DNA from 3 places in the Planococcus sp. TJ-301 genome. Region 3 is predicted to be linked to each of the others. Evidence: predicted binding sites of a transcription regulator. Region 3 holds the regulator's gene; each other region holds the start of a gene.

What was found. Region 3 encodes LexA, which represses DNA repair genes until DNA is damaged. Its sites were predicted from a motif close to CGAACATATGTTCG; they were not measured.
Region 1: a site for LexA is predicted at 8,552-8,565, ahead of parE (DNA topoisomerase IV subunit B). Genes of this name have one in related genera too.
Region 2: a site for LexA is predicted at 7,937-7,950, ahead of uvrB (excinuclease ABC subunit UvrB). Genes of this name have one in related genera too.

What each region holds. Positions count from the first base shown of each region.
Region 1 covers NZ_JBZDOH010000001.1:503,701-514,261, reverse strand. The annotation lists gene AC4EHJ_RS02590 (beta/alpha barrel domain-containing protein) at 1-1,514, opposite strand, end outside; gene AC4EHJ_RS02585 (TIGR04104 family putative zinc finger protein) at 1,772-2,086, opposite strand; gene AC4EHJ_RS02580 (long-chain-fatty-acid--CoA ligase) at 2,214-3,809, opposite strand; gene parC (DNA topoisomerase IV subunit A) at 4,128-6,569, opposite strand; gene parE (DNA topoisomerase IV subunit B) at 6,566-8,536, opposite strand; gene AC4EHJ_RS02565 (CoA-binding protein) at 8,659-9,066, opposite strand; gene plsY (glycerol-3-phosphate 1-O-acyltransferase PlsY) at 9,201-9,791, shown strand; gene AC4EHJ_RS02555 (HesB/YadR/YfhF family protein) at 9,818-10,117, shown strand; gene AC4EHJ_RS02550 (hypothetical protein) at 10,124-10,432, opposite strand; gene AC4EHJ_RS02545 (acyl-CoA thioesterase) at 10,416-10,561, opposite strand, start outside.
Region 2 covers NZ_JBZDOH010000004.1:65,039-75,599, forward strand. The annotation lists gene AC4EHJ_RS15055 (S9 family peptidase) at 1-1,971, shown strand, start outside; gene AC4EHJ_RS15060 (DUF5658 family protein) at 2,063-2,383, opposite strand; gene AC4EHJ_RS15065 (hypothetical protein) at 2,771-3,205, opposite strand; gene AC4EHJ_RS15070 (enoyl-CoA hydratase-related protein) at 3,242-4,018, opposite strand; gene AC4EHJ_RS15075 (ABC1 kinase family protein) at 4,123-5,739, shown strand; gene AC4EHJ_RS15080 (YhjD family protein) at 6,410-6,775, shown strand; gene AC4EHJ_RS15085 (competence protein ComK) at 6,822-7,376, opposite strand; gene AC4EHJ_RS15090 (IDEAL domain-containing protein) at 7,554-7,793, shown strand; gene uvrB (excinuclease ABC subunit UvrB) at 8,019-10,001, shown strand; gene uvrA (excinuclease ABC subunit UvrA) at 10,008-10,561, shown strand, end outside.
Region 3 covers NZ_JBZDOH010000001.1:888,611-899,171, reverse strand. The annotation lists gene AC4EHJ_RS04660 (trimeric intracellular cation channel family protein) at 1-218, opposite strand, end outside; gene AC4EHJ_RS04655 (methionine gamma-lyase family protein) at 327-1,559, shown strand; gene AC4EHJ_RS04650 (MerR family transcriptional regulator) at 1,682-2,065, shown strand; gene glnA (type I glutamate--ammonia ligase) at 2,105-3,439, shown strand; gene AC4EHJ_RS04640 (hypothetical protein) at 3,654-3,854, shown strand; gene AC4EHJ_RS04635 (hypothetical protein) at 4,024-4,218, shown strand; gene AC4EHJ_RS04630 (class I SAM-dependent methyltransferase) at 4,285-5,025, shown strand; gene lexA (transcriptional repressor LexA) at 5,071-5,691, opposite strand; gene yneA (cell division suppressor protein YneA) at 5,857-6,174, shown strand; gene AC4EHJ_RS04615 (YneB family resolvase-like protein) at 6,171-6,824, shown strand; gene AC4EHJ_RS04610 (DUF896 domain-containing protein) at 6,883-7,116, shown strand; gene tkt (transketolase) at 7,243-9,240, shown strand; gene AC4EHJ_RS04600 (YneF family protein) at 9,832-10,068, shown strand; gene AC4EHJ_RS04595 (alpha/beta hydrolase) at 10,154-10,561, opposite strand, start outside.

The sequences.
Region 1 (10,561 bases), 380 kb from region 3:
TAAGCGATGTCGGTCGAGACGAAGACGCCAGTTACGCCAATCAACGAAATGATCAGCCCGCCAACTGTTAGGGCGACGCCAAGCGACACAAAAGCGAGCTGCCCCCAAAGACTACGTTTCCACGCTTTGTGGTTGGTACGGTTTTCCGATTTCGGCTGCTCGTTATGCGGTTTCGAAGCTTGGTAGCCTTTCCAGAACAACGGCAGCAAAATGAGCCATAACAAGCCGTGCAGCCAATCGAAATAACCGAAGCCTAAAAACAGCAGTATGCCAAGAAAACCGAAGGCTCCTGCGATATGAATCGCGCTTTTCGCCCAGTGCAGGCCGCGCCGGACGCCGTGGCGCGCGAGCTGCATGTAAATCAAACCGCCCGAAATCATCGTTCCGGCAACGGTCATCCGGTCATGCTGCATAAAGCGGTAGATCCGCGGGTTCAACGCGATCAGCTCTTGCCGCGTCAAGCGCAGGAATGTTTCATCATAGGGCAGCACGACGACGGTCAGGCTGACAATCAACGCTGCTGCGCCAGCAAGCGCCATGATAAAGCCGAACAGCCAGTGCCAATGCCAGACGCTGTGTGATGCTTGTTGCGGCTCCCGGTCGTGGAGGATGGCCTCGTTGATCCGCTTCGGCAATCCCGGCCCGGTCTCGACATAGCCACTGGACAAGATGACCGCATCAGCGCCGGAGCGGAAAAGCGTAATGGCGTCCCCAGGTTCAGCAATACCGCCAACCGTAATGATCGGCAATTGAAGTTCGGCTTTTACGCGCCTCACTGCCGCTCCGAGTTCAGCCGTCTGGTCCCTTGGGAACTCGATGCCTAAAGCTGACTCGATTCCGCGTTCTTCAACCAGGACGCCGTCGATGCAGCCGTTTTCGGCCAATTCGCTAAGACGTGGGAGATCCAAGCTTGCATGATCGCAAGCGTAGAGGAGCGGCTTGTTTCTTGCCACGTGCCTCAATGCTTGAAATTCATTATTGGTGAATGGGGCTGCCACGATAAAAGCGTCGCCTGAACCGTGCAGCTCCTGCACCAAGCGGTTCGCTTCCTCTTTAGAAGCTGCCGGATCGATGCGGATCAGCAGTGGTTTGTTGAACTTTTTTAACTTTCCTAATTTCTCACGTGTTTTATTTACACCAGGCGACTCACCTTGGCGAAAGAACGCGATTCTGCCGGTGGTTTCATTGAAATGGACAGACTCGCCGTTTTGCGGCTCGGCCGACACCGGGCCGACTTCGATAAAGCCGAAGCCCAAATTGCCGAATGCAGCCGTTCCGGCAAGTAGAGGGTCGATCTTCCCGCTCAAGCCGACCGGGTTCGACAAAGCAAGCCCCGCAACAATCGACTGAAGCTTTTTGGAAGGTTCGGTATGGCCCAGTATTTCAATAAACGCGCCGCCCCCAGGAAGCGAAGAAACTGTGTTCATGCCGCGGTGGATAAAGTTCCTGCCCGTAGCAGCTGGCAGTTTATCGAGCGCGGGCTTAAATATCGTATGATACGTCCAATCCGGCAAAACATCACATCCTGAATTTCATTCTGTTTTAATCATACACAGAAAATTCCAGTTCTGCCATACGAGATTCGACGCGTGGAGCAGTGTATTGGTCGGTGGAAAGCATTTATGTGCGTTCAGGAGAATTTACGAGCGCTCAGCGAAAGTTTGCCTATAGCAGGACCCGCTTCTCATAAAAAGAAGTATAAATTTTTTCAGGCTTGAATCAATTCAAAGAAAAACAAAAACACCGCTTTTAGCGGTGCCTGCTACGTATTTTAAGATGTTTTCGGTTTGCGAGTTTCCTGTGTATTCGATAACTCGATTAAAGCAGGGTAGCCTAAGAGGAAAATTGCATACGTAATAACAGCCAGCGCAATAGCCGTTTCAATCGTGAGATTTAATAGTGTGACCGTCAAATAGAGAAATAGAAATAAAGCTAAATATACGTAGCTAGATCTTCTGCGCGTTTTCACAGATACATATTGCTGCCTTCCGCAGTTCGGACAAGGAATTCCGTTGTTAAGTGAAAGAGACCTTCGGAAAGATGCTTTCCAATTCCATTTAAAGCTGCAATTTTTACAACGCGGCATTGCTTCATCCGCCCCCTTCTTTTTTCTAAAGAAGTAGAGTATTAAAAACTTTTGTAGCATAAGACCTTAATAAGAAAGACCGTCCGCAAAGTGTTTACCACAATTACCAACGATCTTTTTTAATTACTTAATTCACTTTTTTCGAACTGTTCCAGTACATTTCGCGCAAACGGAATTTCTGCAGCTTGCCGGTTGCCGTTTTCGGCAGCGCTTCAACAAAATCGATCGATTTCGGCGTCTTGAAATGCGCCATGTTTTCGCGCGTATAAGCGATAATGTCCTGTTCGGTGCATTGCGCACCCGGATGCAACACGATGATGGCTTTCGGCACTTCGCCCCATTTCTCATCCGGCACCGCGATGACGGCCACTTCTAAGATGTCTGGATGCTTGTAAAGGACGCCTTCGATTTCAGTCGACGAAATATTTTCGCCGCCGGAAATGATCATGTCCTTGATGCGGTCTTGGATTTCGATATAACCGTCCGGGTAAGTCACCGCCAGATCTCCTGTATAGAACCAGCCGTCGCGGATCGCTTCAGCAGTCTTCTCAGGGTCTTTGTAATAGCCGCTCATGACGACGTTCCCGCGAGTGACGATTTCCCCCAGCTCTTTGCCGTTCCAAGCCACTTCACGGCCGTCCTCCTGGCTGACGACTTTCGTTTCACCGTTGAACGCCAGCTCGATGCCTTGGCGCGCCTTAATCGTCGCTTGCTCATCTGGTGTTAACTCGTCAAATGCCTTATGCCATTCGCAATAAAGGATGAACGGCGAAGTCTCGGTCAAGCCATAGACGTGCATCATATTCAAGCCGAGCACCGCCTGCGCCTTAGCGATCAATGCCGCAGCTGGAGGGGCTCCTGCCGTAGCCATGCGCGGGCTCGTGGTAATCTTGATTTCTTTCGCTTTCGGTTCATTGACGAGCATGTTGACGACGGTCGGTGCACCACATAGCAATGTCACTTTGTGCTTTTCGAACAGCTCCAAAATAAGCGGCGGATCAATTTTGCGCAAGCAAATATGCGTGCCCCCAGCAGCCGTCAGCGCCCAGACGCCGCCCCAGCCATTCGCATGGAACATTGGCAAGGTATGTAAATAGACATCGTCGTGCACTACGTTCAGATGGTACATGAAGTTTGCGGCGTTCAAGTAATTGGCGCGGTGTGTCAGCATGACGCCTTTCGGATTCGACGTCGTGCCGCTTGTATAATTAAGCGTCAGCATGTGATTCTCATCGAAGTCAAAATCCGGCAGTACAGCGTCTGCCGGCACTTCGCTGATAAATTCCTCGTACGACACCCCCTCAAGGGCAGATTCATGGCCTGGGACATCCACCACAATGAATTTTTCAATCGGCAGACTGTGCTGAATCTCTTCGAGCAATTTGCCGAACTCTGCGTCGACGATGATCATTTTCGCGTCGCTGTGGCGAATGATGTACTCAAGGTCTTTTGCCGCTAACCGGTAATTGAGCGGCACCATAACCGCACCGAGTTGGCAAATGCCGTAGAAGCATTCCAACATATAATGAGTGTTCGGCAGCATAACTGCTACATGGTCGTTCTGCAAAATACCGGCGCTTTGGAGCGCAAATGCCAACTGGTCCGTCCGCTTGCCGAACTCTTTATATGTAAATTTCTTCTCTTGATCAATGACCGCAATTTTCTCCGGATAATACTTGATGGCCCGTCGTTTCCAATCTAATGGCGTTAATGGTGCAAACATGGTCATTTCCCCTTCCGAATCTATAGTAGGCAAAACTGTTATATAGCAAGTATATGGACCCAAGAAAACTGTGTCAACGAAGCAATCGGAATTTATCGAATACTATCATTTATAGTTTACATAATTAATATATTCAATATATAAGCATTTGATTATGGGAGGTTTATGAAAAATGGATATGTCTCCTTTAGTTAGATTACATAATAATAATATTTAAAACATAAGTATTGACTTATACTTCATCCTGCTCTTTTTAAAGAACCTAGCACACCTAAAAAGGATAGCCCATAAATGGACTACCCCTTCCCTTCACCTTATTCACGCTTGCTCTTTTGGAGCGGGCATTTCTTTCTTGTAAACTGCTGTTACTTTTCCGTCCGAGCTCTCATCTATGATGAATGAGCCGTTCGAATAGCGGTCAACTGTTTTTAACGCTGTTGCTGCAAGCGGAAGTCGGACACCTTTTGCTGTTTCCATTAAGATTTCCTCTGAACCGGATACCGACAGTACGCAGACGACACGGTGGGGATTTGATTTCAATTCCCGCAGCATGACGACGCCGCGTTTCGCGCGGCTTCCGATTTCAAATTCCTGAAGCTTCATTTTCTTGGCGGCTCCGCGCTGCGTGACCAATACAAGGTCTTGCTTTTGCTGCGGATCGATCATGATAGCCGATACAACAGTATCGCCGTCTTTCAAGTTGACGCCTTTTACCCCTGCTGTACGAAGTCCCGTCACAGGAATTTCTTCGAGCGGGAAACGCACGCCGTATGCCTGGTTCGTTGCAATGAACACTTCAGTTTCTTTTGTTACGACGCCGGCAAAAATCATTTTGTCGTCGCCTTTAAGGTTCATCGTCTTAATTGCGCGCGAGTAGCGCTGGATGTGATAATCCTTCAGCGCCGAACGTTTCACCATGCCGTTTTTCGAAACGGTCAAAATGCTCTCGTCGGCTTCGAAATTCTCAAACGGATATACTGCCAAAATCGATTCGTTCGGTTCCAGCTGCACAATGCTTGATAAATGCTGGCCGAGATCTTTCCATTTGATATCCGGCAGCTCATTGATCGGCTGGAAAACGAAATTGCCGCCGGTCGTGAATATCAAAATCGTGTGCTGCGTATTTAAATTGCGCTCGAACAATAGATGGTCAGAATCTTTCATAGCGAAATCCTGGCCGTTCGATGCTGCATGGGAACGCGGACTTGTACGTTTCACATAGCCTTCTTTCGTGACCGTAACAACGACGTCTTCACTTGGAATCAGCAATTCACGCGTGATGGTGATTTCCTGAATTTTGTCTTCGATGACCGACCGGCGCGGTTCTGCAAATTGCTTGCGGATAACGGCCAACTCTTTCTTGATGACATTTTTCAGCTTCGTGGCACTTGTCAAAATCCCAGTCAATTCAGCGATGAGCTTTTTCAAGCTATCCGCTTCGTTGCGCAATTCTGTGATGTCGGTATTCGTTAAACGGTATAGCTGCAAGCTGACGATGGCTTCCGACTGTGCTTCTGAAAAGGCGAACGAAGAAATTAAATTGTTCTTCGCATCGCGCTTGTCTTTCGACGCACGGATCGTTTTGATGACTTCATCGAGAATTGACAACGCTTTGATCAAGCCTTCGACGATGTGCATCCGGTCATTCGCTTTCTGCAAATCAAATTCCGTGCGTTTCGTGACGATTTCTTTTTGGTGAGTGATGTAAGCATCAAGTGATGTCTGCAGCGTCATCATCGTCGGGCGGCGTTTGTGGATCGCCACCATATTGAAGTTATAGCTGACTTGAAGATCCGTGTTTTTGTACAGGTAATTCAAGATGCCGTTAGCGTCCATGTCTTTTTTCAATTCGATGACGATGCGCAGTCCGGTTCTGTCGGATTCATCACGAACTTCCGAAATGCCTTCGAGTTTGCGGTCGAAGCGCTGGTCATCGATTTTTTTGATCATGCTGGCTTTATTGACTTCAAACGGGATTTCGGTGATGACGATTTGTTCTTTACCACCTTTTAACGGCTCGATATCCGCTTTCGAACGGATAATGATCTTACCTTTACCGGTTTCATACGCTTTGCGGATGCCGTCGACGCCTTGAATAATGCCGCCAGTCGGAAAATCCGGCCCTTTGATGACCGTCATCAGTTCTTCGACCGTCGCGTCCGGATTATCCATACGCATAAGCACAGCGTCAAGCACTTCATGCAAAGCGTGCGGCGGGATATCCGTCGCATAGCCGGCAGAAATTCCTGTCGAACCGTTTACTAGCAAGTTCGGGAAACGCGACGGCAAGACCGTAGGCTCCATATCCGAATCATCGAAATTCGGGATGAATTCTACGGTGCGCTTGTCGATATCGCGCAGCAATTCGCCGGCAATCGCCGACAAACGTGCTTCAGTATAACGCATCGCAGCTGGCGAATCGCCATCCATCGAGCCGTTATTCCCGTGCATTTCAACTAACATGTGGCGCACTTTCCAGTCCTGGCTTAGGCGCACCATTGCTTCGTACACGGAAGTATCTCCATGGGGATGATAATTACCGATTACGTTACCGACTGTTTTGGCGGATTTCCGGAACGCTTTATCGTTGGTATTGCCTTCTTTGTACATGGCATATAAAATCCGGCGCTGAACAGGTTTCAACCCGTCGCGCGCATCCGGAAGTGCGCGGTCCTGGATGATGTATTTACTGTAACGCCCAAACCGATCGCCGATGACTTCTTCTAATGGCAGATCTTGAAAACGTTCGGTTTGTGTCATACAACTTCCTCCTCAGCATGAATTAAATCATTTTCCAAAATGTTGCCGTCTTCTTCCATACCGAAGTCGACGTTGTTTTCAATCCACAAGCGGCGCGGTTCTACTTTATCGCCCATAAGCGTCGTAATCCGGCGTTCCACGCGCGCTGCGTCTTCAATCGTAACGCGGATCAATGTCCGGGTTTCCGGATTCATCGTCGTTTCCCATAATTGGTCGGCGTTCATCTCGCCAAGACCTTTATAGCGCTGCAGCATATAGCCTTTGCCCACTTTTTTCGTAGATGCTTCAAGGTCGGCTTCCGTCCAGGCATAATCGACCACTTCTTTTTTGCCCACGCCTTTTGAAACTTTGAACAGCGGCGGCAATGCGATAAACACTTTGCCGGCTTCAATGAGCGGCTTCATATAGCGGTAAAAGAACGTCAGCAACAACACTTGAATGTGCGCGCCGTCGGTATCCGCATCGGTCATGATGATAACTTTGTTATAGGCGATGTCCGCCACCGAGAAATCCGCCGCTACTCCGCCGCCAATTGCGTGGATAATCGTCGAAATCTCTTCGTTTTTCATAATGTCTTCAAGCTTCGCTTTTTCAGTATTGACGACTTTCCCGCGCAGCGGCAAGATCGCCTGGAACGTGCGGTCGCGGCCTTGCTTCGCTGAACCGCCGGCCGAATCGCCCTCCACCAGGTACAATTCGTTTTTCGAGGCGTTTCGGGATTGTGCTGGCGTCAATTTGCCCGATAATAACGCATCCGATTTTTTGCGCTTTTTGCCGTTACGGGCATCTTCACGAGCTTTCCGTGCAGCTAAGCGCGCTTGTGACGCGCGAATTGCTTTCCGGACGAGCGATGCGCTTAAATCAGCGTTTTCTTCCATGAAATACATCAGCTTCTGCGATACAACTGCGTCGACAATGCTGCGCGCTTCACTTGTGCCGAGCTTGCTTTTCGTCTGCCCTTCGAACTGCAGCATCGCTTCCGGAATGCGGACGGAAATGATTGCGGCCAATCCTTCGCGAATGTCCGAGCCTTCTAAGTTCTTATCTTTGTCCTTCAATAAATTGATTTTTCGTGCGTAATCATTGAAGACACGCGTCATTGCCGCTTTTGCGCCAGTTTCGTGGGTTCCGCCATCGCGTGTGCGGACGTTGTTGACGAATGACAAAATCGTTTCCGAATAACCGTCGTTAAACTGGAACGAAAACTCCACTTCGAGTTCATCCTGATTGCCTTCGATATAGGCGACTTTATGCAGTACGTCTTTTTCTTCGTTCAAGTAAGCAACAAACGCTTCAATGCCGGTCTCGTAGAAAAACGAGTCCTGCATGCCGGTACGCTTGTCCGTCAAGTCGATTTTCAATCCTTTTAACAAGAACGCCGATTCGCGCAGACGTTCGCTCAAGGTTTCGTAATTGTATTTCGTCACTGAAAAAATCGATTCATCCGGCAGGAAATGGATTTCGGTACCGGTTTCTTTTGTCGTTCCGATTTCTTCAAGCGTCGTGACCGGTTTGCCGCCGTTTTCGAAGCGCTGGCGGTATTTCTTGCCATCGCGGAAAATCGTCACTTCCAAGAATTTGGACAACGCGTTGACGACTGAAGCACCGACTCCGTGGAGTCCGCCACTTGTTTTATAGCCACCTTGGCCGAACTTGCCGCCGGCGTGGAGTACAGTCAAAATGACTTCAGGCGTCGGTTTGCCGCTTCGGTGCATTCCCGTTGGCATGCCGCGGCCGTGGTCGCGGACGCTCAAGCTATTGTCTTCGTGGATCGTAACGCTGATCTTGTCGCCGAATCCGGCAAGCGCTTCATCAACCGAGTTGTCGACGATTTCATAAACCAAATGGTGCAGTCCTCTGGCGTCTGTCGAACCGATATACATACCCGGGCGTTTTCTAACGGCATCTAGGCCTTCGAGTACTTGAATTGCTTCTTCGTTGTATGCCGTACTTTTTGTTTTGGCCATTCTTTTCCCTCCAACAAAACATCTGTTCGCATTTCTTTGTCTTTAATCGTATCGATAACGGGCCAATCTGTCAATAATCATAGAAAAAGAGAGCTAGGCGCCCTCTTATCCTAAAAAAGCTCTTATTTGAGGATGGCGTGTTCCACTTTGATGCAGCGGTCCATGATAACCGTATAGCCTGCATTGGTCAAGTCATCGAATACCGCTTCGTCCACCACATTCAATTGGGTCCAGAATACCGGAGCATCGATGGCTTTGAAATCCCGCGCCAGATCCGGCAGAAATTCACTGCGGCGGAAGACATTGACGATATCGACCGGTTCCGGGATATCCGCCAATGACGCGTAGCTTTTCTCGCCGAGCACGTTGTCCGCTCTCGGATTCACCGGGATGATCCGATAGCCTGCCCGCTGCATCGCTTCCGACACCATATAAGAGGTACGGTCAGGATTCGGGCTCAGCCCCACGACAGCAATGGTTTTGGAATCATCAAGAACTTTTTTGATTTTTTCACGGTTTGGATTGTGCATTCACTTCACCTGTCCTTTTATTCTATCATACATGATTTCCGCTGCGTTGTTGAATAAACGATCGGATATTGTTCAATGAACTCGCTTCATGTTAAACTTAAAAAACAAATACGTATGGCCCAAAGGAGTTTTCCATGGACATTTTGCTTCCCCTTATTTTAGCTTACTTGCTCGGTTCGATCCCTTCCGCGTTATGGGTAGGGAAACTGTTTTACAAGACGGATATCCGCACGAAAGGCAGTGGGAATCTAGGGGCCACCAACACCTTTCGTACACTCGGCGCAAAAGCGGGAATCGCCGTAACGATCCTCGACATCCTGAAAGGGACTGCCGCAACCATGATTCCGTTTTACATCGACACATCAATCCACCCGCTCGTCTTCGGCGTCATCGCGGTCATCGGCCATATGTTTCCGGTCTTTGCGAAATTCAAAGGCGGAAAAGCGGTTGCAACATCCGGCGGCATCCTGCTCGGCTATCAATGGCCATTGTTCCTGCTCGCAGTCGCTGTATTGCTGATTGCCCTAAAAATCACAAAAATGGTTTCGCTATCTTCCATTATTTTAGCAGTAGTTGCAGTTATTTATACAGTTATTTATACATTTTATTCAGAAGATTATCCATTTTTGATTGTCATCCTCATATTGGCGAGCTTTATCATCTACCGCCACCGGGCGAATATCGCACGAATCAAGGCCGGCACAGAGCCGAAAATCAAATGGTGAAATGCCATTGAAAGGGCGTGCAGCGCATGCAGATCAACATCAGTGAAGATGCATTCGAATGGTTCTCGAAAGAAATGGAAGTAGAAGCGGGAGACAAAGTCCGATTTTTCGTCCGCTACGGCGGCTCAAGCAAATTGCAGCCGGGATTCTCGCTCGGCGTAACGAAAGACCAGCCTGGGGAAACGGCCGTCAGTATTGAACAAGACGACGTCACCTACTATATCGAAGAAACCGACCTCTGGTATTTTGATGGTCATGATTTGCTAGTGAGCGTGAACGACGACTTGAAAGAATTGAATTACGATTATAAAAAAGACAACGCGTGAGAAACTTCACGCGTTGTCTTTTTTGAATTTATGCAATTGGTGCAGCATGTTTTCTTCTTTCAAAATGCGGACTTGATGTTCGCCGAACAAGTCGAAATGCGGATAATTATTGCGCAGGTCCATCCATTCCGGCTTCAAGCCGTATTGGCGTCCCCATTGCTCCAGCTTTTCCAAATCGCAGCAGCCGACTTTCGTCACCGTTGAACAGCCCACGAACCGTTCATCCACCCAATAATGCGTCAAAAAGGCGATTTTCCCTTCTTCCACATCGAGCTTCCAGCGTACGAGCTCTTCGCGCTTAATTCCGAACGCCATCTGAATCCTTCCTTTTAACTTCCTGGTATTTTTCATGCCATCCCGGAAACGCCTTCTGGATCGATACTGGCCGGAATGTCTCTTTTTTCACCACAACGTGCTCTGATGTCGCTTTTGCTGCAAGCGTAC
Region 2 (10,561 bases), on a different contig from region 3:
GACTTAACCCGATTGGCATCAGTGACCGACCCGCATATTTCGCCGGACGGCACGCAGCTGTTATTTGTCCGTACGCAGATGGATGAGGAAAACAACACATACGTTGCGCATCTTTTCCATGGCGATCTACAAAGCGGGAAAATCACGCAGTGGACGCACGGCAAAGACCGCGTTTCGTCGCCCGCTTGGTCAGAAGACGGCGAAATGGCGGCGTTTTTATCGACAAGAGACGACAAGAACCAGCTGTATGTAATGCCAGCGACAGGCGGAGAGGCGCGTGCGCTCACCGATTTCGAAAAAGGCGTCAATTCGTTCCGCTGGTCGCCCTGCAATAAAAGGATCTGGTTTGATGCAATGGTGAAAGACGGCAAAACATTTACCGATAAAGAGGACAAAGAAGACAAAGAAGACCGCAAAGACAAGAAGCATCCTCAACCGATATTTGTCAGCCAAATGAAATACAAGATGGATGGCATGGGTTTGGTGCCGCAGGACGAGCACCGCCAAATCGGTTCGGCCGATATTGAATCGAAAGAGATTGAACAATTGACGTCAGGCAATTTCCATTATAATTTGGAAGCCGTTTCGCATGACGGATCGAAATTGGCGTATGGAGTGGTGCGGGAAGAAAATCTCGATTTCGTTTTCCGCCAGCCCCTTTATTTGTATGACATCGAATCGAAAACGGAAACGGCAGTGGCGGATGGAGAGGGATCCTTCGATGGAGCCGCTTTCTCATTCGACGATGCGAAGCTTGCGTATATCAGCAGCACGCGCCAATTCGAAAACGCGACACACACCGAGGTGTCCGTCTACGACATCGCCTCAAAGACTAGCATGTGCCTGACTGAAGGCATCGACGCACCGGTCGGCGATTATGTAGTGGCTGACCATCAACAAGGAGCCGCAGCACCCGCAGTTGTTTGGACAAAAGATGATCATTTATACTTCCAGGTTTCGACGATGGGCGACGTCCGGCTGTATTTCGCTTCCCTTGACGGGGCGGTGTATCCAGCCTCACCCGAAATGGAGCATATCTACGGATTTGATATTGCCCGCAATGGCGAGTTCGCGGTCGCGGCAATCAGCGATCCGGTCAATCCGGGGGAATTATACAAACTCACCATCGCTACCGGTGAACGGGAAGCTTTGACCGTTTTCAATAACTCTTATTTGGAAAACACGGAATTGGTCATGCCCGAGGCAATCGTTGCCGAAGGGGCCGATGGATGGCCTGTTCATGGCTGGCTGATGAAACCGCAGAGCTTTGCAGAAGGTGAAAAATATCCGCTTGTCGTCAATATTCACGGCGGTCCGCATGCGATGTACGCCAATACGTTTGTCCACGAAATGCAGCTGCTCGCTGCCCGCGGGTTCGGCGTGTTGTACGTCAATCCGCGCGGCAGCCATGGCTATAGCCAGGAATTTGTCGACGCCGTGCGCGGCGACTACGGAGGCAACGACTACGAAGATATCATGAAATCGCTGGAAGCCGTGATTTCCGAAAACCCTTGGATCGACACCGAGCGTTTGGGCGTGACAGGCGGAAGCTACGGCGGATTTATGACGAATTGGATCGTCAGCCGAACAAACCGTTTTAAAGCGGCTGTTACGCAGCGTTCGATTTCCAACTGGGTATCGTTTTTCGGCGTTTCAGATATCGGTTATTATTTCAGCCCCTGGCAAATCGGTGCGGACATGGGCGATGTTGATAAATTATGGCATCATTCACCGTTGAAATACGTGGCGGATGTAGAGACGCCATTATTGATTTTGCATTCGGAAAATGATTATCGCTGCCCGATTGAACAATCAGAACAACTGTATGTGACGCTTAAGAGCCTGGGTAAAGAAACCGAATTCATCCGTTTCCCGGAAGCCGACCATAATTTGTCGCGTACCGGAAAACCGAATCTGCGCTTTGTGCGCCTCGAGCAGATTGCCGGCTGGATGGAAAAGCATTTGGCTTGATCAATCTCAACAGGAGAAAAACGAAAGCCGGAAAACACCCGAACTTCATCGGGGTTTTCCGGCTTTTTGCGTTTTCCAATGAGCCTAAGTTTTATAAGGCAAGAAGGGTGAGCCAAAAAATATGAAGAAGCAAAATCAGCGAGTAGAGTGTATTTGCAGAAATGAAGAAGTAAAGCCAGAGGCGGGATTGGATGTCAACGAATGGCGTGAAAAGAAGCCCGGAAAGGCATAGCGAAAGCAGAACTTTGATTGCCAAAATAACACCTGGAGAGAATGAGCTCAATAATGGATTGGCTTCGGTGATAAAACCGGATGTGATTCCAAAGAACGTCAGTAATCCATCTGCTGCATTCAAAATGGCGAGTGCCCAGACCTGATTTTTTAAAGGCGTGCCGCGTTTAGCCACAATCATATTCACCTCCATTTTCTGCATGCATCATGGTGTCTGAGTGTTCTTTTATTAATAAGAAATACCCTTTTTTCTATCATTTACACATACATTTGAACTATTATTATTTAATATTTTTTAAAAAATATATTAAAAGTAGTTCTTTTTTCTCTATTTTGGCAATCTCGGCTTATGGCTAAGAGCTCTTTAAATGATAGGGGGAGAATGCTTATCCATTAACTGGCCTTAAATCGGCGTTGACATGAAGTGTGGAAGAATTAACAGGTACTAGCAAGAATCAACATGCGTTGCTTGAACGTTAACCGGCACTAGCAAAAAGTAGAAGACGGCAATAAAAAAAGACTGCAGGCAAATTCGAGAAAATCGAATTTGCCTGCAGTCTGGACACGCCTAAGAGTGGAGCGTTTGGTTTTTTTGTGTGCAGTGCCATCTCGATGAAAAAGTTTGTTTTTCATCGAATTCTTGTATGTGCAGCCGGTCGGCTTTGAAGCCTGTTGCATACTTGATTTTATTGCGCTTTTCTTCGAGCAGCAGGTTGTTGATCCACTGCTCGGCTACAGCGGCCAGTTTTTCGCGCTGTCCCTTTGCCCCGCTGCATATTGTGATAAAGGAATAATCCGTTAAGTTCGCCTTTTCCCTTTTAAGGAAAGTCCGCATTGGCGCAGCAATCTTTCCCGCCCAGACCGGGGTAAGCAAAATGACCGGCCCGTAGTCTTTAACATCGAAATCGAAAGGGGCGAGCCGCGAATCACGTTTCACCAGAAAATCAATGAAAATGGAAAAGCTTTGCGTTTTCTCCGCTCTATGATTTCGTACATCGTGCATCCGATTCTGTCGCGCAATTCAACAGCCGGCTTTACATTATTTTCCTTTGAAAACGGGTTTGCGTTTTTCGCCGAATGCAATCAGTGCTTCTATGCGGTCTTCGGTTGGAATTGTCATTTCATACGCTTTGCGTTCAATGTGAAGTCCGGTCTGCAAGTCAGCGTTCATGCCGTTCTTGATGGCGAATTTCGCTTGCTGAATGGCAATTGGGCCGTTCGCCAGCATCATGTCAGCGAATTGGCCGGTTACTTGGATCAACTCGCTGCGCGGAGCCACTTTCGTCGCAATTCCGTAAGCAAGGGCTTCATCAGCTTTTAGGCGGCGTGCCGTCAAAATCAATTCCAGTGCTTTCGCTTCGCCGATTAAACGAGGCAGGCGTTGTGTGCCGCCGGCTCCGGGGATAATGGCCAGGCTCGTTTCTGTTAGGCCGAGCAATGTATCATCCGCCACAATGCGGAAATCGCACGCCAGCGCAAGTTCCATGCCGCCGCCGAACGCGAAGCCGTTGATCATGGCAATCGTCGGCTGAGGCAGATTCTCGATTGTCGAAAAGACTTCACCGATTTTATAAATGTTGCGTTTTACATGCTGTTCAGTCAGCGTCTTCCGTTCTTTTAAATCAGCGCCTACACTGAATGCTTTCTCTCCAGCGCCTGTGAATACAACAAGGCGGATGTCCGGATTGATGCGGATCGCTTCAACCACTTGGCCGAGCTCCGCAAGCATATCGTAATTGAAGGCGTTCATGGAATCAGGGCGGTTTAACGTGATGAACGCCAGGTTCCCTTGTTGTTCGTAATGAATTGTGTCCATTTTTCTCCCCCTTAAAGTGTTTCCTTCTTCTAAAAACATACCATTTTTTGGACTATTGTGCTATCCCGCTCTATAATTAAGCGCAGAGAGGGGGACACGCATTCATGAATCAGTTTTCATTCATTCGCATTTATCGCATTGTCTTCATGGCCGTTAAATTTTATACGCAAGCCACGTTGTTCCAACGGCGCCACCGTGGCGCCTGGAATCCTCTCGTCGAGGAGAAATGGAACACCCTGGTAACGAAACAAGCGAAACAATACAAGACATTGGCGCTGAAACTCGGCGGCCTGATGATCAAGATGGGGCAGTTCCTGTCAACACGGGCAGATATCATGCCAAAGTCCTTTCTCGAAGAGCTCGAGGGGCTGACGGACCGTGTGCCTTCAGTAGAACGTGAAAAAATCATATCTGTGTTGGAGACAGAATGGAATTCCCCTTATTCCAGCTATTTGGCGGGACTGTCTGAAGGAGCGGTTGCTTCCGCATCTATAGGAGAAGTCTATAAAGGGACGCTGAAAGACGGCACTGTTGTCGCCGTGAAAATCCAGCGCCCGGGAACTGAGAAATTGCTGCGGGCAGATTTTCAGGCGATGCGCATTGTCATCTGGTTTATGAAGACCTTTACGCCGCTCTCCAAACAAATCAATTTCACTCAGCTGTTCGGGGAAATGACCGAAACGATCGGTGCGGAATTGAACTTCCTTCAGGAGCTGCAAAGTGGACGCGCGTTCGCGGACCGTTTTTCCGAAATGGACGGCATTCGTTTTCCTGTCTATTTTGATGATTTGTCGACGCGCCGCGTCCTTGTCATGGAATGGATCGAGGGGGCACGCATCACCGACTTGGCCTTTATTGAAAAAAATGGAATCGACCGCCACGAAATCGCGGAGCGGCTGTTCATCCTGTTCCTCGAACAGATTTTATACGGCGGACAATTCCACGCTGACCCGCACGGCGGGAACATTCTACTGAAGCCTGATGGCACGATTGTGCTGATCGATTTCGGCATGACGGGCACAATCACGACCGCGGATTCACAGGCTGTCCTGCGCATTGCGGAAGGCATTATCTTCAAAAATTACGAATTGGTTCTTGATGCGCTTGAAGAGCTCCGGTTCTTATTGCCGCAAGCTAACCGTGAGCTTTTGGCCGATACGATTTCCCGATTGGTCGCTGCATACGAATCAGACGAGCTGATGCAGATGGACAGCTTTGTCGTGGAGCGGCTGTTCAAGGACATGCAAAACATCGTCCGGACACAACCGGTACAGCTGCCAGCTGAGTTCGCATTCTTCGGTCGTGCGGCTTCAATCTTTGTTGGCGTGCTGAACGTCCTGGATCCAGGCATTGACCTCTTGGCATTGGCGCGGCCGCGCGTTCTTGAATGGGCGTCGACTCAAAAAGAAGGCAAGCCTGTCTTCGGTAAAAGCGATGTGCTGCGCTGGGTGCTGAACGCCTCGGGCCCATTCCGGGTGTTGCCGCAGAAAGTCATCAGCTATTTGGAAGAGCCGGAGCGGATGCGCCATTACATCGAAAATCGCGACGGACGCAATCGCCAGCATGAGCGCGATCTGCAGAGCCGGATGTTTGCCGGCATGTTCACCATCCTGTCGTTCGCTGGCATCTCGGTTTCGGTGTGGTTCTGGCATGAGCCGTTCATGTGGGTGTCTTCCGGATTTTTCGTCGGATCATTATGGGTTTACCGTTCAATTAAATGAAAAGAGCTGTCCGGAATTCTGTTTTACAGACTTCCGGACAGCTCTTTTTTTCATGGCAAGGGTGTATTCATGCGAGTTGAATTATGATTCTTCTTATTAGTACTGCGCAAAACTGCCTCGCTTGCCGCGGGCAAGACATTGGCCGCAGCCTGCGAGACCAATGTCTTTGTCTCGAAGCTAGCGAAGCGATGCAGAGACAGGGACAGAGTCTTACTGAAGTTTCCGCAATTTTATTCCGTGTCTACAAAAATAGCAGAACCTACTAAGCTCTTTATTTTTCAAAGAGCTTACCAGCGAAGGCGCGGCCAAGGGCTAGGCAAGGGAATAGCCAAATGGAATTTGGACCATTTCCTTTGCTTCGAAGCTAGCGCAGCGATGCAACACACTTTCATGTCTCGAAGCTAGCGAAGCGATGCAGAGACAGAAGCAGAAGATTCTGGCAGAAAGCCAGGCGTTCTTTGCCTGGCTTTTTGCGACAAGCTTGCGCAGGAGCAATCATCCTAGCCTTACCCAAAGCGTCCGAAGCAGTTTTAAATGAGTTACTTCTTTAATTCAACTTATTAAATAAAACTCCAGAAAGGATTATTTGACGGAGGCTATTGCAATTTTAGGAAATGGCGCTAAAATTAAAAATAAGAACAAACGTTCCCTTTTTGAGGAGGTGCTAAAAATGCCGTTAATCTCACAAGAGGAAATCGTCTATTTTGAAAAAGCGATGTATTTGCCGATGGTGCTGATCATTCTGGAGCGCGACCGTGCATTATTCGAACAGGGTCCTTTTAAGTTGAAGAGGCCGTATGTTGAATTGGTGGATGGAGCGATTCGGAAAGTTCAGAGGGAGCTGAAGGAAACGAACATCCATATGCGCAAGCAGCATATGAAAATGCTGAAGGGGACAGGCGATGATACCTTTACTGAATATGTCTTTTACCATGGGGGCTATGAAGATCACAGGCGCTATTTGAATTTGCGCCTACGCAATCAAGTGGAGGAGCTGCTGCGAATTTATTTGGCGATGGCACACCGGGAGATTTGACCAGGTCCACCAGCCTCAATATGAACAGCGGCTGAAGTTTCGGCGGTCAATCCATCGGATGCTGAGCGCGGGGCGGATACCGCCGTTTCGTCAAATAGACCATCTGCTGCTTGTGGATTTGTTGGGAATTCCTGAAAAAGCGGCGCAGCGAACCGGCAAACGAATGCTGATTTCTGAGGGCGATGGGCGACACGTCGAGTGGTACGCTTATGCCGTTGCTCAAGTGTACAAGGCTTCCTTTAATGGTGTCTTCGCTGTCGATCAACTCGACTGCATCAAAATTGAACCAGACCGAATCACGGTTCTTCGGTGAATGGGTAGGAAAGAAAATGAGTGGGCTGCCGTAATATTCCCCAATGATGACAGGAGGTTTATGTTTGACCCGGATCGCTTTCTGGGAATAGAGGGTGGCGCTTTCGAGGGATCCCCTGTAAAATCTGCACGAAGAGCTGATGATTTTATAGACGGATTCCTCTACGATGAATTCGCTGCGGTCTTCAATGACCCGCGTCCAGTTTCTGTGGCCGTCAATATACGGCAGAAGTGCGTAGGTATTGCTGCACACCGTATATGATAAGAGCTGATGATTCTTTTTTCTCATGAATTATACACCCCTCAAATTTACTATACATATAACATTATAAGGAAAAAATGCAAATTAGCAAAGGCTTTACTACGGAAAATAAAATATTTTCTATTTCATTAGAATTTTCAAAAAACGATTGTTCTTTCAGAATTTATATTGTATACTAATGAAAAGCATTCGGGGTGATGAAGAATGGAAAACTATTATTCTTATGCTGATTTCATGAAAGCGATGGCTCAAACAAAGAAAGCGACCGAAGCGGAAAAACTTCTGAACGATATCTATTTGGATCTGTTCCTGAAGCATGTTCACCGCTCTCAGCAAGAAGAGCAGCTGATGAGCCTCATCGACGAAGCCCTGGACAATAACGACCGTAAAGCATTCAACACGTATAGCGAGCAATTGAAGACCCTAAAACACGAAGAAGAATGAGTAAGCAGCTTTTTATAGAATGTTATCAAAAATGCATCGGACCTAGTCCGATGCATTTTTTTGCACGTTTACGCAGTGCAGGCGCCCCTTGAAGCAGGATTGGTTCTTCCCTGCCAACCTGCAGATCCAAAAGAAATAGTGAAAAAACATACGTTCGCTTTTTGTTAGGGTATTTTTAGGGCATATGATAAAATAGAGACAATGAACGAACGGAGGGCATTAACCATGAAACAGGAATTCAATCTTCAGGCACCCTATGAGCCTGCGGGCGATCAGCCGGCTGCAATTACCGAACTGACACAAGGAATCATCAACGGCAAGAAATGCCAGACGCTGCTCGGAGCGACAGGGACAGGGAAGACGTATACAATGTCAAACGTCATCCAGCAAGTGAAAAAGCCGACGCTCGTGATGGCGCACAACAAGACTTTGGCTGGTCAGCTGTACAGTGAATTCAAGGAATTCTTTCCGGACAATGCAGTTGAGTATTTTGTCAGTTATTATGATTATTACCAACCGGAAGCTTATGTGCCGCAATCCGATACGTTTATCGAGAAAGATGCCAGTATCAACGATGAAATCGATAAACTTCGGCACTCGGCGACGAGTTCATTGTTCGAACGCGATGACGTCATCGTCATTGCTTCAGTATCTTGCATTTATGGCCTGGGTTCTCCGAAAGAATACCGGGAGCTCGTGGTTTCACTGCGCAAAGGGATGGAAATCGAGCGTAACCAGCTGCTGCGAAAACTGGTCGATGTGCAATACGAGCGCAATGACATCAACTTTATCCGCGGCACATTCCGTGTACGGGGCGATGTAGTAGAAATCTTCCCGGCATCGCGCGATGAACGCTGCCTGCGCGTGGAGTTTTTCGGCGACGAAATCGACCGCATCCGCGAAGTCGATGCGCTGACCGGTGAAATCATCGGCGAACGTGAACACGTCGCGATTTTTCCAGCGTCCCACTTTGTTACCCGCGAAGACAAAATGGTCAAAGCGATCGCCAACATTGAAGAAGAGCTGGAAGAGCGCTTGAAAGAAATGCGCGCTGAAGACAAGCTGCTTGAAGCACAGCGGCTGGAACAGCGAACGCGCTACGATTTGGAAATGATGCGCGAAATGGGCTTCTGCTCAGGCATCGAAAACTATTCAAGGCATCTGACGCTGCGCCCGGCTGGCGCGCAGCCTTATACGCTCATCGATTATTTCCCGGAAGATTTCCTGTTGGTGGTCGATGAAAGCCACGTCACGCTGCCGCAGGTGCGCGGCATGTTCAATGGCGACCAAGCACGCAAAAAAGTGCTCGTCGACCATGGTTTCCGCCTGCCTTCGGCGATGGACAACCGCCCGTTGACCTTCACGGAATTCGAGGAGCATATCCATCAGGCGGTGTTCGTGTCAGCGACGCCGGGGCAATATGAACTTGATCACACGCCGGAAATGGTCGAGCAGATCATCCGGCCGACAGGGCTCCTGGATCCGACCATCGAAGTGCGCCCAATCGAAGGACAGATTGATGATTTAATGGATGAAATCCGACAGCGTACAGACCGCAACGAGCGGGTCTTGGTGACGACGTTGACCAAGAAAATGTCGGAAGACCTCACCGCTTATCTGAAAGAAGCGGGGATCAAAGTCAATTACCTCCATTCCGAGATCAAAACACTTGAACGCATCGAAATCATCCGTGAACTGCGCATGGGCGTCTACGACGTTCTTGTCGGCATCAACTTGCTGCGTGAAGGGCTGGATATTCCGGAAGTGTCGCTCGTGACGATTCTGGATGCGGACAAAGAAGGCTTCCTGCGCTCTGAGCGTTCATTGATTCAGACGATGGGCCGCGCCGCACGTAATTCGAATGGCCATGTCATCATGTATGCCGATAGAATGACGGATTCGATGACGAAAGCGATTGATGAAACGGCGCGCCGGCGCACAATCCAGGCTGATTATAATGAAGAACACGGCATCACGCCGATTACAATACAAAAGAAAATCCGCGACGTCATCCGCGCCACAGAGGCTGCAGAAGAAGGCGAAGAATATGTGTCAAAAGCGGTTTCGGGCAAAAAGCTCAAGAAAGAAGAGCGCGTAAAACTCATTTCCCTGCTCGAAAAAGAGATGAAAGAAGCGGCCAAAGCGCTTGATTTTGAACGCGCAGCTGAATTGCGCGATACAGTGCTTGAATTGAAAGCGGAAGGATGATTAGACTTGAAAAACCAAGAGATACGCATACAAGGCGCACGCGCACATAATTTAAAGAATATAGATGTTGTTATCCCGCGGGACCAACTCGTTGTCATGACGGGATTATCAGGTTCCGGAAAATCTTCATTGGCGTTCGACACGATTTATGCGGAAGGGCAGCGCAGGTACGTTGAATCGCTGTCTTCTTATGCGCGCCAATTTCTAGGGCAAATGGATAAGCCTGATGTGGATTTGATTGAAGGGCTGTCCCCGGCTATTTCGATCGACCAAAAAACAACGAGCAAGAATCCGCGTTCCACAGTCGCGACAGTGACAGAAATCTACGATTATATGCGTTTGATGTATGCGCGGGTCGGGAAACCGATCTGCCCGAACCACGGCATTGAAATTTCATCACAGACCATCGAACAGATGGTTGACCGGATCGTGGATTATCCGGAACGCACAAAAATGCAGATTCTTGCTCCAATCGTCTCCGGGCGTAAAGGAACACACGTGAAACTTTTGGAAGACATTAAAAAACAGGGTTATGTCAGAGTACGCATCAACGGCGAATT
Region 3 (10,561 bases):
GTGACGGAGAACAAGGCAAGCTGAAACATCATTTCCTGCTCCCATAATGCGGAAACAGGCACGCCGATCAATAAATTCCGGATTGCGCCGCCGCCAAACGCAGTAACAATCCCCAGCAGATAAACCCCGAAGATATCATACTCCTCTTCCATAGCGATAATAGCCCCGGACACCGCAAAAGCGATCGTTCCGATGGCACTTAATACTTCCCAAGCCATATGATGCATCCTCCCGAAATCTTCAACTCTATGAATTGTAGCAGAATTTGACGCAATTTCAAGTTTAATTGCATAATAGAGAGTGAGCAAAAGAGAATGGAGAATTAGATGCAAACTACAATACGAGCGATAGAAGAAACGATACAAGGCGAGCTGCAGAAAGCAGATGACATCGCCTTTTTGAACCAGAAAAAAGTACTTGAAGCTTTCCATTCGCAAAAAGTCAGTGACCATCATTTCAATCCTTCAACGGGTTATGGCTATGACGACGAAGGGCGCGACACGCTTGAACGCGTCTATGCGGCTGTCTTCAAAGCGGAAGCGGCATTGGTGCGGCCGCAGATCATCTCAGGGACACATGCCATCACGATTTCATTGTTCGGCGTCTTGCGTCCTGGCGATGAGCTGCTTTATCTGACTGGAAAACCATATGATACCTTGGATGCCATTGTGTCAGGTGGGGAACAGGACACCGGTTCGCTGCGGGATTTCGGCATCAGCTACCAGCATGTGCCGTTGGCTGAAGACAAAAGCGTAGACTGGAATGCGGCAAAAAAAGCCATTCACGGACGGACGAAAGTGATAGCAATACAGCGGTCAAGAGGCTACGATACCCGTCCGTCGTTTACTATAGCAGAGATTGCCGAGATGATTGCTGAGATTCGCACCATTAAATCGGACGCGATCGTTTTCGTCGATAATTGCTACGGCGAATTCGTCGAGGAACAAGAACCGATTGAAGCGGGTGCTGATTTGATTGCCGGATCGCTTATCAAAAATCCTGGCGGCGGACTAGCTAAAATTGGCGGCTATATTGCCGGCAGAAGGGATTTAGTCGAAAAATGCGGTTACCGCATGACTTCGCCGGGTATAGGAGGAGAGGCAGGCGCATCATTGAATGCATTGCCGGATATGTACCAGGGGTTTTTCATGGCGCCGCATATCGTATCGCAGGCATTGAAAGGCGCGATTTTCACTTCCGCGCTGCTTGAATCCGTCGGCATGGCGACATCTCCCCATTATTCAGCGAAAAGGACGGACTTGATCCAGTCTGTGTCATTCAACACCGCTGAGCAAATGGTGGCATTCTGCCAAACGATTCAAGCGAGTTCGCCGGTCAATGCGCAATTCAAACCCGAACCTGCCTATATGCCAGGCTACGAAGACGATGTCATCATGGCAGCCGGCACTTTTGTGCAAGGGTCGAGCATTGAATTGACCGCTGATGGTCCCATCAGACCGCCATATACCGCCTTTGTACAAGGTGGGCTTACTTACGAGCATGTGAAAATTGCTGTATTGAACTCTATTGAAACCTTAAAAAAATCAAATCTGATCTAACATAAATTTCCGCACAAAAACTGTGCGGAAATTTTTACGTTAGAAAACCTAACATTCGTTTGACAAGTTATCTGACATCCTTTACACTAAAGGAGCAGTAATTATTGAAATGGGTGAAAAACATGACACACCGGGTTCGCAGGACGATGCCGCTTCTTCCTATCAGTATAGTAATGCAGCTGACGGAATTGACAGCGCGCCAAATCCGTTACTACGAAGAGCACGAGTTGATCAGCCCAGCGCGATCGGAAGGGAATAAGCGGATGTTTTCATTAAACGACGTGGACACTCTTTTGGAAATCAAAGATTTTCTTGATCAAGGCATCAATATTGCGGGCATAAAAAAGATTTATGCCCTGCGGTCACAACCGACAATTGAAAAGACAGCTCCACAAACAATCACGGATGCCGAGCTTCGGCGAATTTTGAGGGATGAAATGCTGAACTCGAAATCGTTCGACAGAGGCGGCATTAGGCAAGGGGATTTATCCCGTTTCTTCAAATGAACCGGGTTACATAAAAAATCATAGGAGAGTGAAGCGAATATGGGCAAGTATACTAAAGAAGACATTAAACGTTTAATGCAAGAACAAGAAGTGAACTTTATCCGTCTGCAATTCACAGACATCTTAGGTATCATTAAGAATGTTGAAATCCCTACATCCCAATTGGATAAGGCTTTAGACAACAAAATGATGTTCGACGGTTCTTCTATTGATGGATTTGTGCGAATCGAAGAATCAGACATGTACCTGTTCCCTGATCTTGACACATGGGTCGTTTTCCCATGGATCACAGGCAAAGGAAAAGTTGCACGTTTAATCTGCGACATCTACCGTGCAGACGGAACTCCATTTGATGGCGATCCACGCAATAACTTGAAGCGCGTACTGAAAGAAATGGAAGAGCTTGGCTTTACACATTTCAATCTTGGGCCTGAGCCGGAATTCTTCTTGTTCAAATTGGACGAGCGCGGCGAACCATCATTGGAACTGAACGACAATGGCGGTTATTTTGACTTGGCGCCGATGGACCTTGGCGAAAACTGCCGACGCGACATCGTGCTCGAGTTAGAGGAAATGGGCTTTGAAATCGAAGCATCCCACCACGAAGTAGCACCAGGCCAGCACGAAATCGACTTTAAATACGCAGATGCTGTCAAAGCATGCGACGATATCCAGACATTCAAATTAGTAGTTAAAACTATTGCTCGGAAACACGGTTTGCATGCAACATTCATGCCAAAACCATTATTCGGCGTCAACGGATCAGGGATGCACATGAACGTTTCCCTATTCAATGGCAACGAGAATGCTTTCTTGGATGAAGACGGCGAAATGAAGTTAAGTGAAACAGCATACCAATTCCTTGCAGGTATCCTTGAGCACGCACAAGGGTTCACAGCGGTTACAAACCCGACTGTCAATTCTTACAAACGCCTAGTGCCTGGCTATGAAGCTCCGTGCTACATTGCTTGGTCTGGACAAAATCGCAGCCCGTTGATCCGTATCCCGGCTTCACGTGGATTGTCAACACGCGTAGAAGTGCGTTCTGTTGATCCGGCTGCAAACCCATACTTGGCAATGGCTGTTTTATTGGCTGCTGGCCTTGACGGCATCAAGAAGAAAATGACGCCACCAAAAGCTGTAGACCGCAATATCTACGCGATGAACAGAAAAGAGCGCGAAGCTGTGGGCATCCAAGACCTTCCGCCAACATTGTACGCAGCACTTCAAGAGCTGCAAAGCAATGAAGTGATGACGAAAGCACTTGGTTCTCACATTCTTAACAACTTTGTGGAAGCGAAAGAAATCGAGTGGGACATGTTCCGCATTGCGGTTCACCCATGGGAGCGCGAGCAATACTTGAAAATGTATTAAGCAAATATAACACACCAGCGCACTTGCACTGGTGTGTTTTTTTTTGCAAACTTTCCAAGCTTCTTATCCACTTGGGTCAGTAAATAAAAGTTTTTTGATTTTGGAAGTTTAGTTTTTCCAGGACTGTGGTATCATTAAGAAGAATTCATAGTACGATTAATAGCCCATACTGAATTTTCTTAGAAAGTAAGAAGATTTTGTGGGGGTGATTAGTTTGACGAAAATTCAAGGGGTTAAAGACCTGCGGAAGTATTTAGATTCTGTAGGATGCCCGAGGACTGAAGAACAAATTAATGAGAGCATCGCAAAAAGGCAGATTCCACATAGCCAGTCCTATGCCAATACAATCTTTTTTGACGTGAGGCATATCGATTGGTGGATATCGCAACAGCAAAAAGTCGAAAGCAAAAATTGAATACGATCTTCAGAATACCGGTACCCCGAATTCGGCTCATTATGAGTCCGTATTCGGGGTTTTCCCTATTTACCAGAGCGTTTACTCCAAAAAGAATGGACAACTCGCCCCGCAAATGGTGTATGATAGACAGAAGCAAAAACCATTCTGCTTTAGAGGAGGCCGATGCATGAAAACTTTCCAAGTTGAATTCTATTTTGACCAAGGCAATACGATTGTCCTGACAGTATATGCTGAAAACAAAGAATCAGCATTGCGCAATATTCCGACTCACGGCACGTTTGAAATCACGGACCAGGACAACGACCGCCTATACCGTATTACTATCACACAAGTAAAATACATTATGGTCTATGAATTATGAGGCCTGAAGCATCGCGTTTTAACGGATGCTTTTTTTATGCCTAAAATTAGAAGAGGAGCTGGCTAGGTGGAATTTAAAGGATCGAGTGTTTACGACGATAAGGATTTTTTAGCGGGTTTTTTGAAACGGAGAGAGCGCAAGGAAAGCCCGAATAACGCGATAGAGAAACCGATTATCTGTGACCTAATGGGTGAAGTCGAAGGGAAAGCAATCTTGGACCTCGGTTGTGGAGACGGTAAATTTGGCAATGAACTGCTCGGCTCTGGAGCAGCATCCTATACGGGAATAGAAGGCTCAAGGGAGATGGCATTGCTGGCAAGTAGAGCAACGGCACAGCTGGGTGGCAAGATACATATAGCGGACCTTGAATCGTTTCAAGCAAAGGGTTCAGAATACGATTTGATTGTCTCGCGGTTTGTCATCCATTACTTGACGGATATCAGACACTTGTTCAAGGAAATCAATCAAGCATTGGTGCTGGACGGTAAATTCATTTTCACTGTACAGCACCCATTGACCACTTCGTCGTTTGCGAGTAAAGCGCAAGGCGAACGCAGAGGTGATTGGGTGGTCGATGATTATTTCAAGGAAGGCGAGCGCGGTGAGCCCTGGATAAGCAAGACAGTCGTCAAGCATCACCGAACGACAGAAACCTACTTTACAGCGCTAATAGAAGCCGGATTTGCTGTAACTGCCCTCAGGGAAGGAAAGCCGGTCCCTACAAATTTCGAATCCGCAGCAGAGTTTGAACGGCGGGAGCGCATTCCGTTGATGTTGATTTTGTCTGCCCAAAAGGTAGGAAACTAAAAAAGGCGCCGAGAGAAATTCTCTCGGCGTCTTTATGTGTCATGATTAATGTAGTTGGCGGTAAACTCCGACCACTTTTCCAAGGATGGAGACCTGGTCTACGATGATTGGATCCATCGATGAATTTTCAGGCTGCAGGCGGAAATAATTGTCTTCTTTGAAAAATCGTTTGACTGTCGCTTCGTCATCAGCGGTCATAGCTACCACGATGTCGCCATTGTTAGCGGTTTGCTGCTGTTTCACTACGACATAGTCACCATTCAGGATGCCAGCTTCGATCATACTTTCTCCCATGATTTCCAGCATGAAAATATGGTCGTCCTCAGTTCCGTATGACTGGGGAAGCGGGAAATACTCTTCCACATTCTCGATCGCCGTGATCGGAACGCCAGCCGTTACTTTACCGACAAGCGGTACATGAAGGACCGGGCTTTTTTCAACCAGTGAATCATCAGTGCTGATAATTTCAATTGCTCTCGGTTTTGTCGGGTCGCGGCGGATCAAGCCTTTGCTTTCAAGGCGGGCAAGATGGCCATGGACAGTCGAGCTTGATGCCAAGCCAACTGCCTCTCCAATTTCACGGACGGAAGGCGGGTAGCCTTTGGCCCGGACTTCGTCTTTTATGAATGACAAAATATCTTCTTGGCGTTTCGATACTTTTTTCAACAGTTTCACCTCTTTTTAATAGTTCAGCATGTTTTCTATCAATAGTATACCAACTTGGGATATGAAATGCAAACATAGGTTCGAATTTATTTGTTGACAAAAACACTTGTTCGCATTAAAGTAAGAACATACATTCCGAACACACATTCTTAGGAGGCGGTTCTTATGACATTCATCCAAAAAAATTCTTACCTGACAGTACTCTTTCTTCTGATTCTATCTTTTTCATTCTATTCGGTTTTCACCCATAACGCGCAGGAAGATCAAATGAGCCTAGTGCAAGTCGAACAAGGCGATACTTTGTGGACACTTGCGGAGTCATTCAGCGGCAATACCCCCCATCAGGAGTGGATTGAAGAAATCATGAAGGAGAATGGCTTAAGCACTCCGAAGATCATTGCTGGACAATCAATCAAAATCCCCAGCGAACAACTAAAATTCGCCCCAGACGAAACCACCAAACTGGCGGGTGATGCAGAATGAAGAAGTCTGCGTTAATTTATTGCCGCGTCAGCACCACGAAAGACACCCAGGAAAGTTCACTTGAACGGCAGGAAGAAGAATTATTGAAATTCGCATTTGCGCAAGGATACATTGTTTCAGACATCTTTAAAGATCAGCACAGCGGCTACGAAATGGACCGGGAAGGGCTCTTGGAGATGCTCAACGTCATTAAAACCGATAAAGTTTCAGCGGTTTTCATTCAGGATGAAACCCGTCTTGGCCGTGGCCATGCTCGGATCGCGCTGCTTCACGTCATGAAAAAATATGGCGTGGAGGTTTTTACATTGACCGATCAAGGTCCCATTGCATTAAATGATATGGACGACATGGTCCTGGAGATTTTAGCGGTTGTTGAAGAATATCAGCGCAAAATACATAATGCCAAAATCAAACGTGGCATGAAGCGCGCTGTTGAAAATGGCTACAAGCCTGAACGCAATCTAAAAGGCAGGGGCAACCCCGATGGACGGGAGCGCTTAGACTTGCCGATCGATCAGATTGTCAGCCTGAAACAGAACGGGCTGACGTTCCATGAAATTGCGGTAACGCTGCAAGGCTTCGGTTATCAGGCAAGCAAAGCAACCGTCCACAGACGCTACAGAGAATTCCTCGAGATGAAAGAGGGCTAATAGATTGCAGAAATCCCGCTTCTTTTGTACGATATGATAGAAGAAAGGCGGGATTCTAATGTTATCTCCAGATAAAATAAAACGCATTAACGAATTATCTCGAAAATCCAAGACTGTGGGCTTGTCCATTGAAGAGGCAAAAGAACAATCTGCATTGCGCCAGGAGTATTTGGCAACTTTCCGCCAAACGATGCGCGGCACAATTGAAAACGTAAAAGTGATTGATCCGGAAGGTAACGATGTAACGCCGGAGAAGGTCAAAAATATCCGAGAGAATAAGTATTTAAATTAATACTTGTTCTTTTTTTTGTTGTGTCCAGACTTCAGCGCTTGGCTCTTGGCGCATTTCTAGTTGTATTCTTTCCTATTGTTGACTACACTAGAATAGGATTAAAATTGTTAGTGAGAGGATGTTTTTATGTCAAACCATGCAGATCAGCTTGCAGTAACTACTATACGTACACTTTCCATCGATGCGATTGAGAAAGCGAACTCAGGTCATCCGGGATTGCCAATGGGAGCAGCTCCTATGGCTTATACATTATGGACAAAACACATGAACCACAACCCGAAAAACCCGAACTGGTTCAACCGTGACCGTTTCGTGCTTTCGGCGGGACATGGTTCGATGCTTTTATACAGCTTATTGCATTTAAGCGGCTACGGACTTGAATTGGACGAGATCAAAAACTTTCGCCAATGGGATTCGAAAACACCGGGACATCCGGAATATCATCACACAGTTGGCGTAGAAGCGACAACGGGACCACTTGGCCAAGGAATCGGCATGGCAGTCGGCATGGCTATGGCAGAACGCCATTTGTCAGCTACATACAATAAAGACAACATGGATGTCGTCGACCACCATACCTTCTCTCTATGCGGAGACGGAGATTTGATGGAAGGCGTAGCAGGCGAAGCGATTTCACTTGCTGGGCACTTGAAATTAAACAAATTGGTCGTTTTATACGATAGCAACGATATCTCACTTGACGGCGACCTTGGTATGAGTTTCTCTGAAAACATCCAAAAGCGCTTTGAATCATATGGCTGGAACTATCTGCGCGTAGATGACGGCAACAAGCTTGACGACTTGTCTGAAAAAATCGCACAAGCGAAGCAATCAGGGGACAAACCGACATTGATCGAAGTGAAAACGGTCATTGGCTATGGCGCGCCAAACAAATCCGGTAAAGCGGACGCTCACGGAGCTCCACTGGGTGAAGCTGAGATGAAACTTGTTAAAGAATATTACAAGTGGACATTTGACGAAGATTTTTATGTCCCAGAAGAAGTCTATGAAACTTTTAATAAAGCAACTGAAGAGCTAGGCGGCAACGCTGAAAAAGCATGGAATGAGCTTTTCTCTAAATACGAAGCAGCCTATCCAGAATTGGCTCAGCAGCTGCAAAAAGCGATCAAAGGCGATTTGCCTGAGAACTTTGATGCGGATTTCCCTGTGTACGAAGCTGGTAAAAAACAAGCGACTCGCGCTTCTTCAGGCGATATGATCAATGCCATCGCAAAAGCAGTGCCATCATTCTTCGGCGGCAGCGCCGATTTGGCTGGTTCGAACAAAACGACAATCAAAGGCGGAGGCGACTTTGATGCGGAAAATCCGACTGGACGCAATATCTGGTTCGGTGTCCGTGAATTCGCAATGGGGACTGCCCTTAACGGTATGGCTCTTCACGGCGGACTCAATGTTTTCGGCGGAACGTTCTTCGTGTTCAGCGATTACGTGCGCCCGGCAATCCGCCTAGCAGCATTAATGGGATTACCGGTCACATACGTCTTTACACACGACAGTGTCGCAGTAGGGGAAGATGGCCCGACTCACGAGCCAGTAGAACATTTGGCTTCACTTCGCGCTATGCCAAACTTGTGCGTTGTGCGCCCTGCAGATGCTAACGAAACCAAAGCAGCATGGAAGCTTGCTGTCACAGCGAAAGACCACCCGACCCTATTGGTGCTTTCACGCCAAGACTTGCCGGTCCTTGAACACAGCGGCGAATTGGCTGACAGTGGTGTGGAAAAAGGGGCATACGTGGTATCTCCTGCTGAAAACCCACAAGCGCTATTGCTTGCAACCGGTTCTGAAGTCAGCCTCGCAGTTACTGCCCAAAAGCAGTTGGCTGAAGAAGGCATCGCAGTATCAGTCGTTTCTATGCCATCATGGGACCGATTCGAGAAACAGGACAAAGCATACAAACAGTCCGTTATCCCGACGACAGTCAAAAAACGTCTAGCAATCGAAATGGGAACTTCATTTGGCTGGGAACGCTACACGGGAGACGAAGGCGACATTCTTTCAATCGACCGTTTCGGTGCAAGCGCACCTGGCGACCGCATCATGAAAGAGTTCGGATTCACTCCTGAAAACGTAGTGTCAAAAGTCAAAGCTCTTCTAAACTAATAAATGCAAATACCAAAGACGGAAACAGAACTTGTTTCCGTCTTTTTTTTTTACTTTTTTTAAAAACCGATATTCCGCAAAACAGCATCGCTAAAACATATGCTCCTGCGTCGCAAAGATATGCCCGAACTATTTTCGTCCATATCTTTCCTGCGGGCTCGCGCCGAATTAACTCGTGCTAGCGCCCGAGTGAATTTCGGCACTTCATCGTTTCACTGCTCCCTTGGGAGTCGGTGCTATTTTGCTCCATGCCTGGAAATCATCAAAAAACTGCATGAACTTCTATTTTTCAAGTTTTCAGATGGAAAAAATAATTCGTTTTTGAGAGATAACTTTGAATTAAGCGGTAGGCGGCGACTTCAGCGGGGCAGTGTAGTGACGAGACAGCCGAGACCCTGCAGGAGCGCAGCGACGAAGCGGCTTGGCGCTCGCCCGCGAAACGCGTCCGCCTGAAGCGGAATGAAAATGACTATCCAATCAACTTAAACTACTTCCTAATATTATTTCGTGTCTATAGTCACATCCGGAAATATATAGTATAATCCATTGTGGTGCACTACTTATTTATGCAACACGAAGGGGGTAACAAGAATGGATACATGGATTTGGATCGTAATCGTTATCGTCGCTTTAATCGCGGGTGTTGCGCTTGGCTTTTTCATCGCACGTCAATACATGATGAAATATTTGAAAGACAATCCACCGATTAACGAAGATATGCTGCGTATCATGATGATGCAAATGGGACAAAAACCGTCTCAGAAAAAAATCAATCAAATGATGACACAAATGAATAAAGCGTCAACTAAACCACCTGCTAAAAAATAAGAAGCACTCCATGAGTGCTTTTTTTCATGCTATTAGCTTTACCGCATAGAAAAACGCCGGCCCCAATAGGGCTGGCGTTTTTCTGTTAAATTTTTTCTTCTATAGTAGGTTCAAGCAGCGCGTGGTCCTGCAAAAACTGCGCCACGGTTTCTTTGTATTCTTTCGGATGCAGATTGAAGGATTGCGCATGCGCCCCTTCTTCGAACAGCTTCATCGCTTTTCGGCCTGGCTTCAGCTCGTGCATTTCCAGCGTCATCTGCGGAAGCACAAAATCATCTGGCAAGCTGTGGATGAATAAAACCGGGTTCGTGATTTTTTTAACCGCTTCCCGAGGTGTCACGGTGCTGATCAGATAGCCGTCGCGCAGCCGCATGAAAAACGATGCGAGTTTCAATGCCAGCGGTGTCCGGAGACGCGTCGTGGTGCGCATGACGTGCAGCACTTGTTCCGAGATATCAGAATAGGCGCAGTCCGAAACATAAAAATCCGCATC